2 regions of the Actinomadura rugatobispora genome follow, and region 1 is predicted to be linked to the other one. Evidence: riboswitches for the same ligand, from Rfam matches in the RefSeq annotation. Region 1 holds a riboswitch; the other holds the start of a gene.

Region 1 (7,713 bases):
CGGCAAGAAGGACAGGTACGACCCCGACGACGCCATCCCGTCCGCCGCCCGCTACCTCAAGCACAACGGCGCCCCGCAGCGGATGCGGACCGCCATCTTCATGTACAACCACTCGTGGGACTACGTGAACCTCGTGCTCGACTGGGCCAAGAAGTACGTGGGCGGCGACTTCACGGTCGTCCAGTCGAACGGCGTCGAATGCCAGGACAACCAGCTTCCGGCCAACGCCAGTGGGCTCGTCCAGCAGATCATCGCGTTCGCCATGGCGCAGCGCGGCAAGCGCTACATCTTCGGCGCCAACGGCCCGGACGCCTGGGACTGCTCCAGCATTCTCCAGGCGGCGTACCGCACCGTGGGCATCGCCATCCCGCGGACCACCTTCGAGCAGTGGCCGTTCGGAGTGAAGATCAAGAAGGGGCAGGAGATTCCCGGCGACCTGGTGTTCTTCAACTCCGGTCCGGGGACGTCGTCCAACAATCCCGGGCATGTCGGGATGGTCATCGCCAAGAACAAGATGATCGTGGCGAGCTGCTCGACCTGCGTGCCCAACATCGGGGTGAAGCCGTACCAGAAGTCGGACTGGATCGGCACGACTCGGCCGCTGGCCCGTCCCGACATCCAGCGCAAGATCTCCGAACTGGCCGCCCAGCCCCAGCCCGGCGGCTGACCCGGCGGGCGCGGGGCGGGGTTGACTCTCGCACGTGAGGGTTTACGGTCGCGGCATGCGACTGCATGCTGTTCTGCCTGATGAGAGCACCGCCGCCGATCCCGGGCGCATCGTCGAGCTGGCCGTCCTGGCCGAGGAGCTCGGGTACGGAGGGGTGTGGCTGCCCGACCATCTGCTCCCGCCGGAGCCGTTCGGGCCGGTGTACGGCGGCGTCTACGAGCCGTTGATCACCCTGGCGCACGTCGCCGCCCGCACCTCCCGGATCCGGCTGGGCACCTCGGTGCTGGTGCTGCCGCTGCGCGACCCGTTCACGCTGGCCAAGCAGGTCGCCACGCTGGACCGGCTGTCGGGCGGACGGTTCGTGCTCGGGGTGGGGATCGGCTGGGACCGGGCCGAGTTCGCGGCGGTCGGCGCGGACTTCGCCGACCGGGCGGGCCGGACGGACGAGGCGCTGCGGCTGCTGCGGCACCTGCACGCGGAGGGCGGCGGGCCGTTCGAGGGGGAGCGTTTCGGGTTCGGCACCGGCGTCTTCGAGCCCCGTCCGGGCGGCGGGCGGGTCCCGGTCATGGTCGGCGGCATGAGCGACGCCGCCCTGCGGCGGGCCGCCCGGCAGGCGGACATGTGGCAGAGCGTCGACACCACTCCGGAGAACTTCGCCGTCCTCGCGTCGCGCGTCCGGGAGCTGGCCGGCCGTCCGCTGGAGGTGGGGGCGCGGGCCGGGTGGAGCGAGAGCCTGGCCGCCGAACTGCCCGCCTGGGACGAGGCCGGGGCCGACCATCTGGCGGTGCATTTCGAGGACGTCCCGGAGACCGCCGGCCGGATGAGGGAGCTGGCGGCCGCCGCGCCACCGCCCCGCTGACCGGTTCCTGCCGGGGCGGTGGCGCGGCGGGCGGTCTCAGCAGGTGAAGTCGATGTCCGAGAAGCTCTCGTAGTGGTCGGCGGTGTAGTACATGCCCTCGGCGCCCTGGTCGCCGGCCGTGACGATGCGGCGGGCGCCGCGGTCGGGGGAGCCGGGGGTCTCGACCGTGTACTCGTGGTAGTAGCCCTGTGGCTGGTCGGGCAGGAGGCCCTCGCGGTTCTGGAAGACCGTGCCGTCCTAGGGTGCGAATTGTTCGCCTGTGAGGTCGGTTGGGTGAGCATGCGGGTGATCAAGTGATCCGGCTTGACGGTGTGTGTTGGTCTCTGTACTTTCGGTAGCGCGATCTGGGACGCCGGGTTCGATGTCGGCGTGCGGGGCCCCCTTTCCACCGGAGTGATGGTCTGGGGCCTCCCCGTCGCCTCTGGTCGAGCCCACTTGGCCAGGTCGCGTAGGGAACCGGCCTCCCGGGAACGGACCACGCACAGGATGCGTGTCGCCGCCTCGGGGTCGAGTACGCCGGGGACCAGTGCGTCCAAGACCGTTCGGGGCGCGCGGCTGAGCAACTTATGCACAGTCCTTAGGAACGGTACGGGTACGGGCCGTCCTGGCCGTGTGGAACGCGCGCGTACGGCGCCGACCTCAAGGGGGTGAACCGCCGGTTAATCCGATCGACATCTCGCTCGCGCGTGGCATGCTGGCCGCGTGGAGCCCGAGATAAGGATCCGGATCGCCGACGAACTGCTGATGTTCCTGCCGGCCGCGCGCCGCCGCCCCAGGCAGGGGGTGGCGCATGGCGGGACGTCCACGCTGGGGCACATCGTGGAGTCCCTGGGCGTGCCGCTGCCCGAGATCGGCGCGCTCATGGTGGACGGCGAACGGGTCGAGCCGGGCTACCAGCCGGCGGCGGGCGACGAGGTGGCGGTGCTGGCCGTGCCCAGGCCCCAGCCCGTCCCGCTCGACGCGGGCGAGGTCGCGCCACGGTTCCTGCTGGACGTGCACCTGGGCACCCTGGCCCGCCGCATGCGCCTGCTGGGGCTCGACACCGCGTACCACAACGACATGGACGACCCCGCGCTCGTCGTCCAGGCCAACGAGGAGGGCCGGGTCCTGCTGACCCAGGACCGCGGCCTGCTGCGGCGGCGCGCGCTGTGGTTCGGCGCGTACGTGCGCGGCTCGCGCCCTGACGACCAGCTGCGCGACCTGCTGGGACGGTTCGCGCCCGTGCTGCGGCCGTGGACGCGCTGCACCGCGTGCAACGGGGTCCTGGCCACGGTGGGCAAGGAGGAGGTCGAGCGGGAGCTGGCCGACGGCACGCGCCGCAGCTACGACGTGTACGGTCGCTGCACCGACTGCGGCCAGGTCTACTGGCGGGGCGCGCACGGCGGGCACCTGGAGAAGATCGTCCACGAGGCGGTGCGCGCCGTCGCGGCGGCCCGTACCGGCGCGGACGGCGCCGGCCCTGAGGGCTCCGGCGCCGGGGTGCCGGAAACGCCGGAGAGCGCGGCCTCCTGAGACGCGGCCCGCGGCGTTCCGGCATGATGCCGGGCAGGGCAGGGCCGGGTGGAGAGGGGCTGGTTGCGATCAACGTTGTGGTGGGCGCGGCGATCATTTCCGGCGGGCGGCTGCTGACCGCGCAGCGGGCGGAGCCGCCGGAGCTGGCCGGGGGCTGGGAGTTCCCCGGCGGCAAGGTCGATCCGGGGGAGTCGGACCAGGACGCGCTGGTCCGGGAGTGCCACGAGGAACTGGGCGTCAAGATCGCGCTGGGGGCGCGGATCGGCGGCGACTGGCCGCTGAGCCTGGGCGGGGTGCTCCGCGTGTGGATCGCCGGGATCGTCGAGGGCGAGGCGAAGGCCCTGGAGCACCTGGCGCTGCGCTGGCTCGGCCCGGACGAGCTCTACGACGTGGACTGGCTCGCCGGTGATCTTCCCGTGGTGGAGGCCGTCCGCCCCTACGTGCCCGGCGGCGCCCCGGGCGGCTGAGCGAGCCCGGGAACGCCGCCGGTTCGCGGGTCACTCGATGCGGTTGGCCCCGGCGAAGTCGGAGCGGTCGGACATCTTGGAGATCTTGACGACGTCGCCGGTCCGCGGCGCGTGCAGGTACTTGCCATCGCTCAGGTAGATGCCCATGTGGTGCAGGCTGCCGCCGAAGTACACCAGGTCGCCGGAGCGCAGCTCGCCCTTGCTCACCTTGCGGCCCTGCCCGTACAGGTCGCCGGTGTAGTGGGGGAGGCCGGGCTTGCCGACCTTGCCGTAGGCCCAGACGACCAGGCCGGAGCAGTCGAAGCTGTTCGGCCCCGCGGCGGCCCAGACGTAGGGGCTTCCGAGCTTGCCGAGGGCCTTGCGGGCCATCTTCGCGGGGAGCCCGGAGCCTTTCACGGTGGCGCTGAGCCCGGTCTTGGGGTCCTTGGCCGTGGTGGTGGTCAGCTTGTCGAGCTGCCTGGTCACCTCGTCCACCTTGGCCTTGGCGGCCTGGCGGGCGGTCTCGGCCTGGGCGGCGGCCTGCCGGACCTGGGCGGTCCTGGCGGCGGCCGCGTTCCGCGCGCGGTTGGCGGCGTCGATCTGGGCCTGGAGCCCGTTGACGGCGGCGGCCCGGCTCTGCACCAGGTAGGCGGAGGCGGAGAGGCCGGTGGCGTCGCCGGCGCCGAACAGCATGTCGGGGCTGCCGGTCATGTAGTTCGCCGCGGCCAGGCGGCCGAGTTCCGTGCGGGCGGGCGCGGCCTGGGCCTGGAGCGTGGCGGCGGCCTTGGCGGCGGCCTGTTCGGCCTGCTTGGCCTTGCCGAGCTCTACGCGGGTCTTGTTGTAGCGCTCGGTGAGCTTCTCGGCCTCGGTGTTGAGGGCGTCCAGCCGCTTGCGCAGTTCGTCCTCGCCGGGGCCCGGCGCGCGTACGGGGGAGTGGACGGCCGCCTGTGCGGCGGCGATGGGGGTGCTGAGCGCAACGATCGCCAGAGTGGGCACGGCGAAGCGGCGCTTCCAGGGGACCGGAGTCAAACCGGTGTCTCCTCTCCTTGGCCGCCTACCGGGTTAGCTGACGGGTTCGGGCCAGGAGTCGCCCTACGGCGCACCCGGAAGTGTGCGCCGATTCACCCCGGGGGCCTGGGTCCCCGGTTCCCTCGCGGGATTCGGCGGTACGGCCGTCGTCCCGGGGGGCGGGACTTCCAACGACCGGATCTGCAGGAGACTACAAAGAGAGGGCAAAGTTCGCCAAATAGAGCAAATGTGACAGATGGGGCGGCGGTCCGGGGCGGAGAGGCCGTACGGCCAAGTAGACTCAGTAGGTCGCACGTCTGCGGCGGATCCCACCACTCTCACCCAAGGCGAGACCGCATGCCCATCTCCACGCGCGATGACCTCAGGAACGTCGCGATCGTCGCCCATGTCGACCACGGCAAGACGACGCTGGTCGACGCCATGCTCTGGCAGTCAGGGGCCTTCCGCGAGAACCAGGACGTCGACGACCGGGTCATGGACTCCAACGACCTGGAACGTGAGAAGGGCATCACCATCCTGGCCAAGAACACCGCCGTCCGGCACGCCGGGATGACCATCAACATCATCGACACCCCCGGCCACGCCGACTTCGGCGGCGAGGTCGAGCGCGGGCTGTCCATGGTCGACGGCGTGGTCCTGCTCGTCGACGCCAGCGAGGGCCCGCTCCCGCAGACCCGGTTCGTGCTGCGCAAGGCCCTGGCCGCGCGGCTCCCGGTGATCCTGGTCGTCAACAAGACCGACCGCCCGGACGCCCGCATCGACGAGGTCGTCGACGAGACCTACGAGCTCTTCATGGACCTCGACGCCGAAGAGGACCAGATCGACTTCCCGATCGTGTACGCCTCCGGCCGGGCCGGCCGGGCCTCCCTCGCCAAGCCCGGCAACGGCGAGATGCCCGACAGCCCCGACCTCGAGCCGCTGTTCGACGTCATCAAGCAGACCATCCCGGCCCCCTCCTACGACCCCGACGCCCCCCTCCAGGCGCACGTCACCAACCTGGACGCCTCCAGCTACCTGGGCCGGATCGCGCTGTGCCGGGTGCACTCGGGCGTCATCAAGAAGGGCCAGCAGGTCGCCTGGTGCAAGCGCGACGGCAGCGTCGAGCGGGTCCGCATCAGCGAGCTGATGATGACCGAGGCGCTCACCCGCAAGCCCGCCGACGACGCCGGACCCGGCGACATCATCGCGCTGGCCGGCATCCCCGACATCATGATCGGCGAGACCCTCGCCGACCCCGACGACCCGCGCCCGCTGCCGCTCATCACGGTGGACGAGCCCGCCATCTCGATGACCATCGGAACCAACACCAGCCCGCTGGCGGGCCGGGGGAAGGGCACCAAGGTCACCGCCCGGCTCGTCAAGGACCGGCTCGACCGCGAACTGGTCGGCAACGTGTCCATCCGGGTCCTGCCGACCGAGCGTCCCGACGCCTGGGAGGTCCAGGGACGCGGCGAACTGGCGCTGGCCATCCTCGTGGAGAACATGCGCCGCGAAGGCTACGAGCTCACCGTCGGCAAGCCCCAGGTCGTCGCCAAGGACATCGACGGCAAGCGGCACGAGCCGGTCGAACGGCTCACCATCGACATCCCCGAGGACCACCTGGGCGCCGTCACCCAGCTCATGGCGGTCCGCAAGGGCCGCATGGAGCACATGACCAACCACGGCACCGGCTGGATCCGGATGGAGTTCCTGGTCCCGGCGCGCGGCCTGATCGGCTTCCGCACCGAGTTCCTCACCGAGACCCGCGGCACCGGCATGGCCCACCACGTCTTCGAGGACTACGAGCCGTGGTTCGGCGAGCTGCGCACCCGCCCGTCCGGATCACTGGTCGCCGACCGCACCGGCGCCGCCACCGCGTACGCGATCATCAACCTGCAGGAGCGCGGCACCTTCTTCGTCGGCCCCACCACCGAGGTCTACGAAGGCATGATCGTCGGGGAGAACGCCCGCTCCGACGACATGGACGTCAACATCTGCAAGGAGAAGCAGAAGACCAACATCCGCTCCTCCACCGCCGAGGCCACCGAGACGCTGACCCCGCCGCGCCTGCTCACCCTTGAGGAGGCGCTGGAGTTCGTCCGCGAGGACGAGTGCGTCGAGGTCACCCCGTCCGCCGTACGGCTGCGCAAGGTCGTCCTGGACGCCAAGGAGCGCGAACGCACCCGAGCCCGAGCCAAGCGCGCCGGCTAGGAGTGTGGTCTGGGGGGAGGTGTTCACCTGGGGGGCTGTGTTGGTCCGGGGGGCCACCCCCCAGACCCCCGGGTCGGGGCGATCGGCCCCTTCGCTCGCCTGGCGGCTCGCTACGGGGCCGCCCACCCCGGCAAGGGGCTCCGCCCCCTGCACCCCCTGACCACCACCGAACGTGGACTTCAATCCCCACAGGTCAACGCACCACCAATGAGCCGATGGGCTTGTGCGAGGTCTTGGGCCCCTCAATTGCCCCTGCGGTGGTGATCGGGGGTGCGGTGATGGCTGTCGGGGGGTGCAGGGGGGCGGAGCCCTCCCTGCCGGGGGAGTGGGGGCCGGCCCCCACCGGGGTGACCGGTCCCGTAGCGAGCCCCCAGGCGAGCGCAGGGAGCGCTCGCCCCGCACCGGGTGGTGTGGAGGGTCGCCCCTCCACAATGAAAAGACCTCTTCTAGTTGAGCTGGACGGTGCCCGTCACGTCGGCGGCCAGGCGGAGCTGGTCGCCGTCGCGGAGTGGGGCTTCCACACCGCGCGGCAGGCGCTCGCCGTTCACGAAGGTGCCGTTGGTGGAGCCCTCGTCCCGGACCCAGGCGGTGCCGGACGGGTCGAGCCACACCGTGGAGTGGCGCCGTGACACGTTGTCGTACTGCGTGAACGTGCCCGCCACCGGTGACTGGCCCGCGTCCCGGCCCAGCACCAGGTGCTGGCCCACCGAGACCTTGAGCTCGCCCGTGGGGAACTGCACGCGCAGTACGGGGGTGCCCTGCTGCGGCAGGGGCCGCAGGCACGACTCGCACTGGGCCGCGGCCGGGTTGCTCAGCACCGCCTCGCAGTAGGGGCACATGTACGCCGTGCTGTCGGGGCCGGGCCGGTGCTGCTGGCCCTGGACGTCCGGCGGCAGCAGCGTCGCCTCGCGCCCGTGCGGCGGCGGCTGCATCGGTCCGCCCTGCTGCTGCGGCGGGTACGGGTTGTCCGCGGGGCCGGGAGGCGGCGGAGCGTACTGGTGCTGCTGGCC
Region 2 (7,713 bases), 1.2 Mb from region 1:
GTGGTGGACGGCTACAACGTCACCAAGTCCGGCTACGGCGAGCTGCCGCTGGCCGACCAGCGCAACCGGCTGCTGTCGGGGCTGGGCGGGCTGGCGGCGCAGACGCGGGCCGAGGTCACGTGCGTGTTCGACGGGGCGGACCTGGACGCCCCGGTGGCGATCCCGGCGCCGCGCGGGGTGCGGGTGCTGTTCAGCCAGCCGGGGCAGACCGCCGACGAGCTGATCGGGGAGCTGGTGCGGGCCGAGCCGCCCGGCCGCGCGGTCGTGGTGGTCTCCTCCGACCGCGAGGTGGCCGACGCCGCCCGCCGCGCCAACGCCCGTCCCGCGCCCTCCACGCTGCTGCTGCGCCGTCTGGGCCGCACCTAGGTCATCCAGGTGCCCTGACCTGCTGTTTCGGCGTCCTCGCGGCTCTCACGCGTTCTGTTCCCGTCCCGGGGTGCCGGGAGGCGGCGCCGCTGCGCCCGGTGGCGCCGCCGGTGCGGGCGGTGACGGGCGGACCGGTGTCGACAGCGCCTCGTGATCTTTATCTCACCGAGTGTGCGTAAAGTCCGAATTACTGCGTCAAAGACCAACGATTCGGTTGTGGCAGGTGTGGCCCCTCGCTAATGTCGTCCGCTGACATCGTGGACCGAGAGGGGCACAACGGATCGTGGCCAGTGATCTCACCGGGGCGGGCCCCCTGCCGCAGCGCGGCCGCCCGGGCGCACACACAGGACGCGGCGGCTCCCGCAGGCTCACGGCGACCGTCTGTCTCGCCGTGACGGCCTCGCTCACCGTTCCCGTCACCGTGCTTCCCGCGACCGCGGCGCACGCCGACCCGCGCCCCAGCGCGGCGGAGGCCCGCAAGAAGCTCACCAAGCTCAACGAGCAGGTGGAGCAGCTGGTCGAGAAGTACAACCAGGTGCAGGAGAAGCTCAAGGTCGCCAAGAAGAAGTGGCAGGCGACGCAGAAGGCGGGCAAGGAGGAGCTGACCACCTTCAACGAGCTCCAGGGAAAGATCGCCCAGATGGCGGCCGCCGCGTACAAGGCGGGCAACACCGGTGACGTGGCCGGCTTCGTCGGCGCCGACAACCCGCAGGCCGTGCTCGACCAGGCCGCGGTCTTCGAGCACCTGTCCCGCAACCGCAGCTCCGAGCTGGCCCAGTTCCTGGGGTCGGCGCAGCGGCTGCGGCGCGAGCAGGCGCAGGCCAAGGCCGCCTACGACGAGGTGGCCAAGCAGGCCAAGGACCTGAAGGCGCAGAAGGCCGAGGTCGAGAAGGGCGTCCAGAAGCAGAAGAAGCTGCTGGCCCAGCTCGGCGAGACGACCTCCTCGGGCGGGGGGACGGGCGGCAGCTACACCGGCCCGGCCAGCGGCTCGGCGCGGGTCGCGCTCAACTTCGCCTACGCCCAGCTCGGCAAGCCGTACTCCTACGGCGCGGCGGGCCCGAGCTCCTACGACTGCTCCGGGCTCACGATGAAGTCGTGGGGCGCGGCGGGCGTCGGCATCACCCGGACGACCAACTCGCAGTACGCGGCCACCAAGCGGGTCGCCAAGAGCGCGCTGCAGCCGGGCGACCTGGTGTTCTTCAACAACCTCGGCCACGTCGGCCTGTTCGTGGGCGGCGGCAAGATGATCCACGCCCCGCGGACCGGCAAGAACGTCGAGGTCGTGAGCATCACCTCGGGCTACTACCTGTCGAACTACTTCGGGGCCGGGCGTCCCTGACGCGCCGGCCCGCCGCACCCCCGGTGCGGCAGGGCCTCCGTAGCGGTCGGCGCACGCGCCGTCACAAGATCCATAGCAGGGCTTCGCCGCCGGACCGGGTTATTCCTGGTCCGGCGGCTTTTTGTCCCCTATTTGCCTTCTCGTCGACCTTTGCTATGTTGTGTCCCATTCCGGCGCCCCCCAGGCGTCGCCCGGCCCCGCGCGGCATGTCCGCCCCGGGCCCTGCGGCACCCCCCAGGTGTCGTCCCCGCTCCGGCGCCCTCCAGGTGCCGACCCCCGACTCGGCCCCGTCCAGGTGCCGCGTCCTTTCCCAACGGCCGGCCCGGCCGCACCGTGAGCGCATGTTCGGCGCGCATGGGCGCTGAGAGCGCGTCACGGCGGTCCCCCCATCGGGCCCTGGCCGCGGGCGAGACCCGATCACGGGTCGCCCCCCATAAGCACGGCGTGGCCGCCCGACCCCTGCCCTCGTGACGCCCGACCCCCTTGTTCACGAGGAGCTCTGGGCGGCCACGCCCTCCCAACCCTTCGACCCGCCCGGGTGCGCGTGCGCACCGGGTGACCTGACCGATCCCGAAAACAGGGTGCCCGTACGACGGGCGCCCACCGCCGAGTCCGCGAGAAGCGGAGCCGGGGACCCACGTCCCATCCGGGGTGAATCGGCCTCTCACCAGGCCGTAGGGCAGCTTCCACGCCCGAACCCGTCAGCTAACCCGGCAGGCGGCATGGAAGCTGAGGAGTTCCCGCAGTGGCAGGAAAGCATCGCACGCCCCAACCCCCGAGCATCACCCTCCGTATCACCGGTCGTCTCGTCGCCGGAGCCGTCGTGGTCGGCCTCGCCGCCGCCACCGCCCAGGCGTCGCTCAACGACACGGGCGGCCCGTCCCCCCAGCGGTCCGCCGCCATGATGGCCGCGGGCGCGGAGAGCAGGACCGAGCCCGAGACCCGGAAGGGCGCCGAGAAGGCGTCCGAGTCGTCGTCCTCGTCGTCGTCCTCCAGCTCCGCCAAGGCCAAGGCCGCCAAGCGCGAGAGGCCCACGGCGCAGGACGCCATCAGGCTGGCCCGCGAGCAGGTCGGCATCTCCGAGGACGGCGGCGGCGAGACCAAGTTCCAGGACTGGTACAAGTCGACCGACCGCGCCAAGGAGACCGTGGCGCGCGACGGAGGCTCCCTCGAGGGCTACAGCGACGCCGCGTGGTGCAGCATGTTCATCTCCTGGATCGGCGACCGGATCGGCCTCAGCGACCAGCTCGGCATGGACGCCTGGACGGTCGCGCACGCCGAGTGGTTCAAGGACCACGACCGCTGGGGCACCGAGCCCCGGCCGGGCGCCATCGTCTTCTTCAACTGGGGCGGCAGCAAGGACGTCAACGACATCGTGCACGTCGGGATGGTCATCAAGGACAACGGCGACGGCACGGTGAAGACCGTGGAGGGCAACACCAGCAACGCGGTCATGGTCCGCGAGCGGTCCACCGGCTCCATCGTCGGCTACGGCTACCCCGAGTACGCCAAGTCCTAGGGATAGGCCCGCGCGCCCGCGCACATAGGATCTCGCGCATGGAAGCCCAGCGCGCACGCGGAGTCCCGCGGCGGAAGGCCCTGGTGGCCATCGCCGCGGGCTCCGCCGTCTGCGCCCTGGGCGGCGGCGCGGCCCTCACCGCCGCCACCTCCGAAGAGACCGGCGGGCGCCCGGCCGGTACGGACGGCCCCGATGTCGGGCAGCCCGACCCGAACGCGGTCGCCGCCGTCCTGGCCAACCGTGCCCGCGCCGTACGCGACCGCGACCGCACCGCGTTCATGGCCACGGTCGCGGCCGCGCCCGCGCCGTACCGGCAGGCCCAGGCCGCGATGTTCGACAACCTGCTCAAGCTGCCTCTGGAAGGGTGGCGGGAGCGGTTCGAGCGGGTGGTCTCCACCACCGGGGGCGCCGCGCTCGTCCAGACCACGGTGGGCTACCGGCTGCGCGGCCACGACGACGACCCGCTGCGGCGCACCCGGCACCTGGCGTTCGCGCCCCGCTCCGGCACCTGGACGATCACCGGCGACGGCACGTCCCGCGGCCGCACCGACGACCCCGAGATCTGGGACGGCGGGCCGCTCACCGTGGTGCGCGGCCGCACCGCGCTGGTGGCCGGCGACGCGCCCGGCCTGGCCGGGATCGCCCGCCGCCTGGACGCCGCCGTGCCCACCGTCGCGCGGCTGACCGGCGCGGCGGCCGTCCGCGGCTGGCGGGACCGGGTGGTCGCGCTGGTGCCGGGCGACGACCGGCGCGCCGGGGCGCTGGCGGGAGGCGACCGCGACCTGGCGGAGATCGCCGCGCTTGCCACCGTCGCGCCCACGTCCGGCGGACCGGGGGCGGACCGGATCGTCATCGCCCCCGGCGTCTTCGGCCGCCTCAACGACCTGGGGCGCGACGTCGTCCTGACGCACGAGCTGACGCATGTCGCCACCGGCGGCGCCCGCGACGGCCGCACCCCGCTCTGGCTCATCGAGGGCTTCGCCGACCACGTCGGCTACCACGGCCGGGACGTCGCCGTGCGGTCGGCCGCGCGCGAGCTGGCGCGCGAGGTCGCCGCCGGGCGGCTGCCCGCCGCCCTTCCGGGCCGGGCCGCCTTCGACGGCGCCTCGGGCCGGCTCTCGCAGTCCTACCAGGAGGCCTGGCTGGCCTGCCGGATGATCGCCGAGCGGTACGGTGAGGCGAGACTGGTCCGGCTCTACCGGACGGCGGGACGGCGTTCCGAGACCGCGGCGCTGCGCGAGGTGCTGGGCGTCAGCCCGGCCCGTTTCACCGCCGGCTGGCGTGACTACCTGCGGAGGGAACTGCGATGAGCGCCGAGCCCGGGCAGGCGGCCGACCGGCGTTCGCGGCGGGCGGCCGCGGTCGCGGCGGTGGTGCTGTTCGCCGCCGTCGGCGCGGTCCTGGCGTTCACCACGCCGTGGAACCCGATGCCCGGCCACGTGCCGGGCGGCGCCGCGCCGGTGGACCCGGCCCGCGACTTCAGCGCCGCCGAGATCGCCCGGTCGCGCGCGTTCGACGCCGCGCTCGCGCCGCGCGCCTACACCAGCCTGGTCACGGGACTGGCCCTGGTGCTCGTGCTGGGCCTGACCCCGCTCGGCTCCCGGTTCATCGCGTGGACGACCGCGCGGGTGCGCCGCTGGCCGCTGCGGGTGGCGGTGGCGGCCGTGGTGCTCACCACGCTGCTGCGCCTGGCCGCGCTGCCGTTCTCCGTCTGGGGCGAGGCCATCCTGCGCCGGTACGGACTGTCCACGCAGTCCTGGCCGTCCTGGCTCGTCGACCAGGCCAAGTCGCTCGGCGTCACCTGGGTCGTGTGGACGCTCGCGCTGGTCCTGCTCTACTGGGCGCTGCGCCGGTTCCCGCGCTACTGGTGGACGGGCGCGGCGGCCGGGGGCTTCGTCCTGGTGGTGGCGCTGTCGTTCCTCTACCCGGTCGTGTTCGAGCCGGTCTTCAACAAGTTCCACTCGCTGCCGCAGAGCCGGCTGCGCACCGACCTGCTCGCGATGGCCGAACGCGACGGCGTCCCGGTCAAGGACGTCCTGGTCGCCGACGCGTCCCGCCGCACGACCGCGCTGAACGCCTACGTGTCCGGCTTCGGCTCGACCCGCCGCATCGTCGTGTACGACACGCTGCTGAAGTCCACCCCGGCCCCGCGCGTCGAGGCGATCGTGGCGCACGAGCTCGGTCACGCCAAGCACGCCGACGTGCTCTACGGGACGCTGATCGGCGCGCTGGGCGTCTCCGCGGCCGTCTGCCTGCTCCACCTGCTGCTCGGCTCACCGCGCCTGCTGCGCCGCGCGGGCGTCGTCCCGGGGCCCGGCGGCGGCGCCGGCCCGCCGGGGGGCGCGACCGGCGACCCCCGGTCGGTGGCCCTGCTGATCGCGCTGGTGACGGTGGGGATGCAGCTCGGCGGGCCCGTCCAGAACCTCATCAGCCGACAGATCGAGGCGCGCGCCGACGCGCACTCCCTCGACCTCACGCGCGATCCCGCCACGTTCGCGTCGATGCAGCACGAGCTGTCCGTCCGCAACATCTCCGACCTGCGGCCCGACATGCTCGAACGCGTCCTCTACATGACGCACCCGTCGGCGCCCGAACGCATCGCCCTGGCCCGCGACTGGGCCCGCCTGCACGGCGTCCCGGAACCTCCCCCGCAGCGGCGCTAGGGGCGCTGCTCCTCGGCCACGGCCCCCGGCGAGGCGTGCTGGGCGGGAAGGCCGACGCCGCCCTGCGGGCCGATCCGCATCGACTGCTTGAGCGCGCTGCCCTGCACCCAGTTCTTCCAGTTCATCTGCCAGTAGCCCCAGCCGTTGTCCGGCTCCAGCTCGCGGCTGCTGCCCGTCACCTCGAACGGGTCGCCGCGCTGGGAGAACTCGTAGAACCAGCGCGCGTGCGACGGGCTGGTGTTGATGCAGCCGTGGCTGACGTTGGAGCTGCCCTGCGACCCCACCGACCACGGCGCGCTGTGCACGTACTCGCCGCTGTCGGAGATCCGGACCGCGTTGTCGACGGTCAGGCTGTAGTAGCCGGCCGAGCCGGGCCCGATGCCCTCCCAGGACGAGGTCATGGTGACCGGGTTGCCCTTGTCCATCGTCAGGTGCATGCCGTTGGTGGTGGTGTACTTGCGGACGCCGCCCCGCCCCATGCTGATGGGCATCTTCCGGACGACCCTGCCGTTCTCCCTCACCACCATCTGGTGCTTGTCCTCGCTGGCGGTGCTGATCCGCTCGTCCCCCACGCGGAACCTCACCGCGTGGTCCTTCCCCCCGTACACGCCCTTGGCCACCGCCACGCCGCTCAGGTGCGCGCGGAAGGCCACGTCGGTGTGGCGCGGCCAGAAGTTCCTGGTACGGAACACCACCGTCTGATTGTCGAACCAGTGCCAGGCCCCCTCGACCGGTCTGCTGGAGCGGACCTCCAGCGCCCGCTCCACCGCCGCCCGGTCGGACACCTCGCTCTCGAAGTTCATGACGATGGGCATCCCGACACCGACGACCTCCTTGTCGCTCGGCCCCTCGAAGGTCACGCCGACCGTCCGGTCCGCCTTGGCCGTGGTGAACCGGCTGGCGACCGTGCGGGTCCTCCCGTCGCGGCCGAGCGCGGTGGCCGCCACCCGGTACTCGGTGCCCGGACGCAGCGCCCACCGCGAGCGCCACTGCGTGCGGTCGGCGCTCAACGCGCCCTCGACCGGCTCGCCCTTGGTGAAGACGGTGACGTTCTCGATCGTCCCCTGCCGCGCCTGCACCGCGATCGGGCTGTCCGGCCGCGGCCGCTGCGCGCCCTGCGCGGGGCTGACCGCCACGGTGACCGCGTCCGCACCGGTCACCATCGTGTCGGCGCCGGAGGTGCAGCCCGCGGCTCCCGCGCCCACCACCGCCGCCGCCAGGCCCACCGCCGCCGCGCGGGCCTCGATCCCGAAGCGCCCATCGGCCTTTGGGCGCATATTCAACGCGATCATCATGAAAGGGCCGGTACCCGCGAGATTCGCGGGCACCGGCCCTCTGAGTGATCCTTTACCGTTTACGGGCGAGTTCGCTACGGGCGGGCGCCGGGGCTCAGTGCGAGAAGTGGCCCCGGTAGTACTCGAACACCAGCCCGATGGTGGTCATGATCGCGGCGGTCGCGCCGAGGATCACCAGCCACCAGCCGAACACCACGCCGAGCGCCACGGCCGCGGCCGACAGCGCCACGTACAGCGGCCACCAGCTGTGCGGGCTGAAGAAGCCCAGCTCGCCGGCCGCGTCCGCGATGTCGCCCTCGGGGTCGTCCTCGTACAGCGGCCCGCCGTTGCCCTTCTCCAGGCGCCGGACGGTGAAGTGGATGTAGAACCCGATCAGCCCGGCCAGGCCGACGGACAGGGCGAGCGCCGTGGTGCCCGTCCAGTCCTTGGACCACATCCAGTAGACGACGTCGGTGGCGAGGAAGAAGACCGCGCACCCGTAGAACATGAACGCCTGAACGCGCATCGCCTAGCCCTTCGTCCCGGTGAGCTC

What was found. A riboswitch is a leader RNA that binds a small molecule or an ion and turns the genes downstream of it on or off. The one in region 1 is predicted to bind cyclic di-AMP.
Region 2: linked by a shared signal. The riboswitch ahead of ACZ466_RS36060 (CHAP domain-containing protein) and the one ahead of ACZ466_RS30475 (C40 family peptidase) in region 1 are both predicted to bind cyclic di-AMP.

What each region holds. Positions count from the first base shown of each region.
Region 1 covers NZ_AP029191.1:6,820,195-6,827,907, forward strand. Annotated here, with positions in the region: gene ACZ466_RS30450 (C40 family peptidase) at 1-667, shown strand, start outside; gene ACZ466_RS30455 (TIGR03619 family F420-dependent LLM class oxidoreductase) at 723-1,526, shown strand; partial or broken gene ACZ466_RS30460 (guanyl-specific ribonuclease) at 1,563-1,745, opposite strand; gene ACZ466_RS30465 (Mut7-C RNAse domain-containing protein) at 2,229-3,038, shown strand; gene ACZ466_RS30470 ((deoxy)nucleoside triphosphate pyrophosphohydrolase) at 3,062-3,505, shown strand; gene ACZ466_RS30475 (C40 family peptidase) at 3,536-4,513, opposite strand; cyclic di-AMP (ydaO/yuaA leader) riboswitch at 4,520-4,660, opposite strand; gene typA (translational GTPase TypA) at 4,850-6,703, shown strand; gene ACZ466_RS30485 (FHA domain-containing protein) at 7,150-7,635, opposite strand; gene ACZ466_RS30490 (hypothetical protein) at 7,618-7,713, shown strand, end outside.
Region 2 covers NZ_AP029191.1:8,029,269-8,036,981, reverse strand. Annotated here, with positions in the region: gene ACZ466_RS36070 (NYN domain-containing protein) at 1-366, shown strand, start outside; gene ACZ466_RS36065 (C40 family peptidase) at 650-1,705, shown strand; cyclic di-AMP (ydaO/yuaA leader) riboswitch at 2,300-2,441, shown strand; gene ACZ466_RS36060 (CHAP domain-containing protein) at 2,451-3,224, shown strand; gene ACZ466_RS36055 (MDR/zinc-dependent alcohol dehydrogenase-like family protein) at 3,263-4,534, shown strand; gene ACZ466_RS36050 (M48 family metallopeptidase) at 4,531-5,886, shown strand; gene ACZ466_RS36045 (L,D-transpeptidase) at 5,883-7,163, opposite strand; gene ACZ466_RS36040 (cytochrome c oxidase subunit 4) at 7,276-7,686, opposite strand; gene ctaD (aa3-type cytochrome oxidase subunit I) at 7,690-7,713, opposite strand, start outside.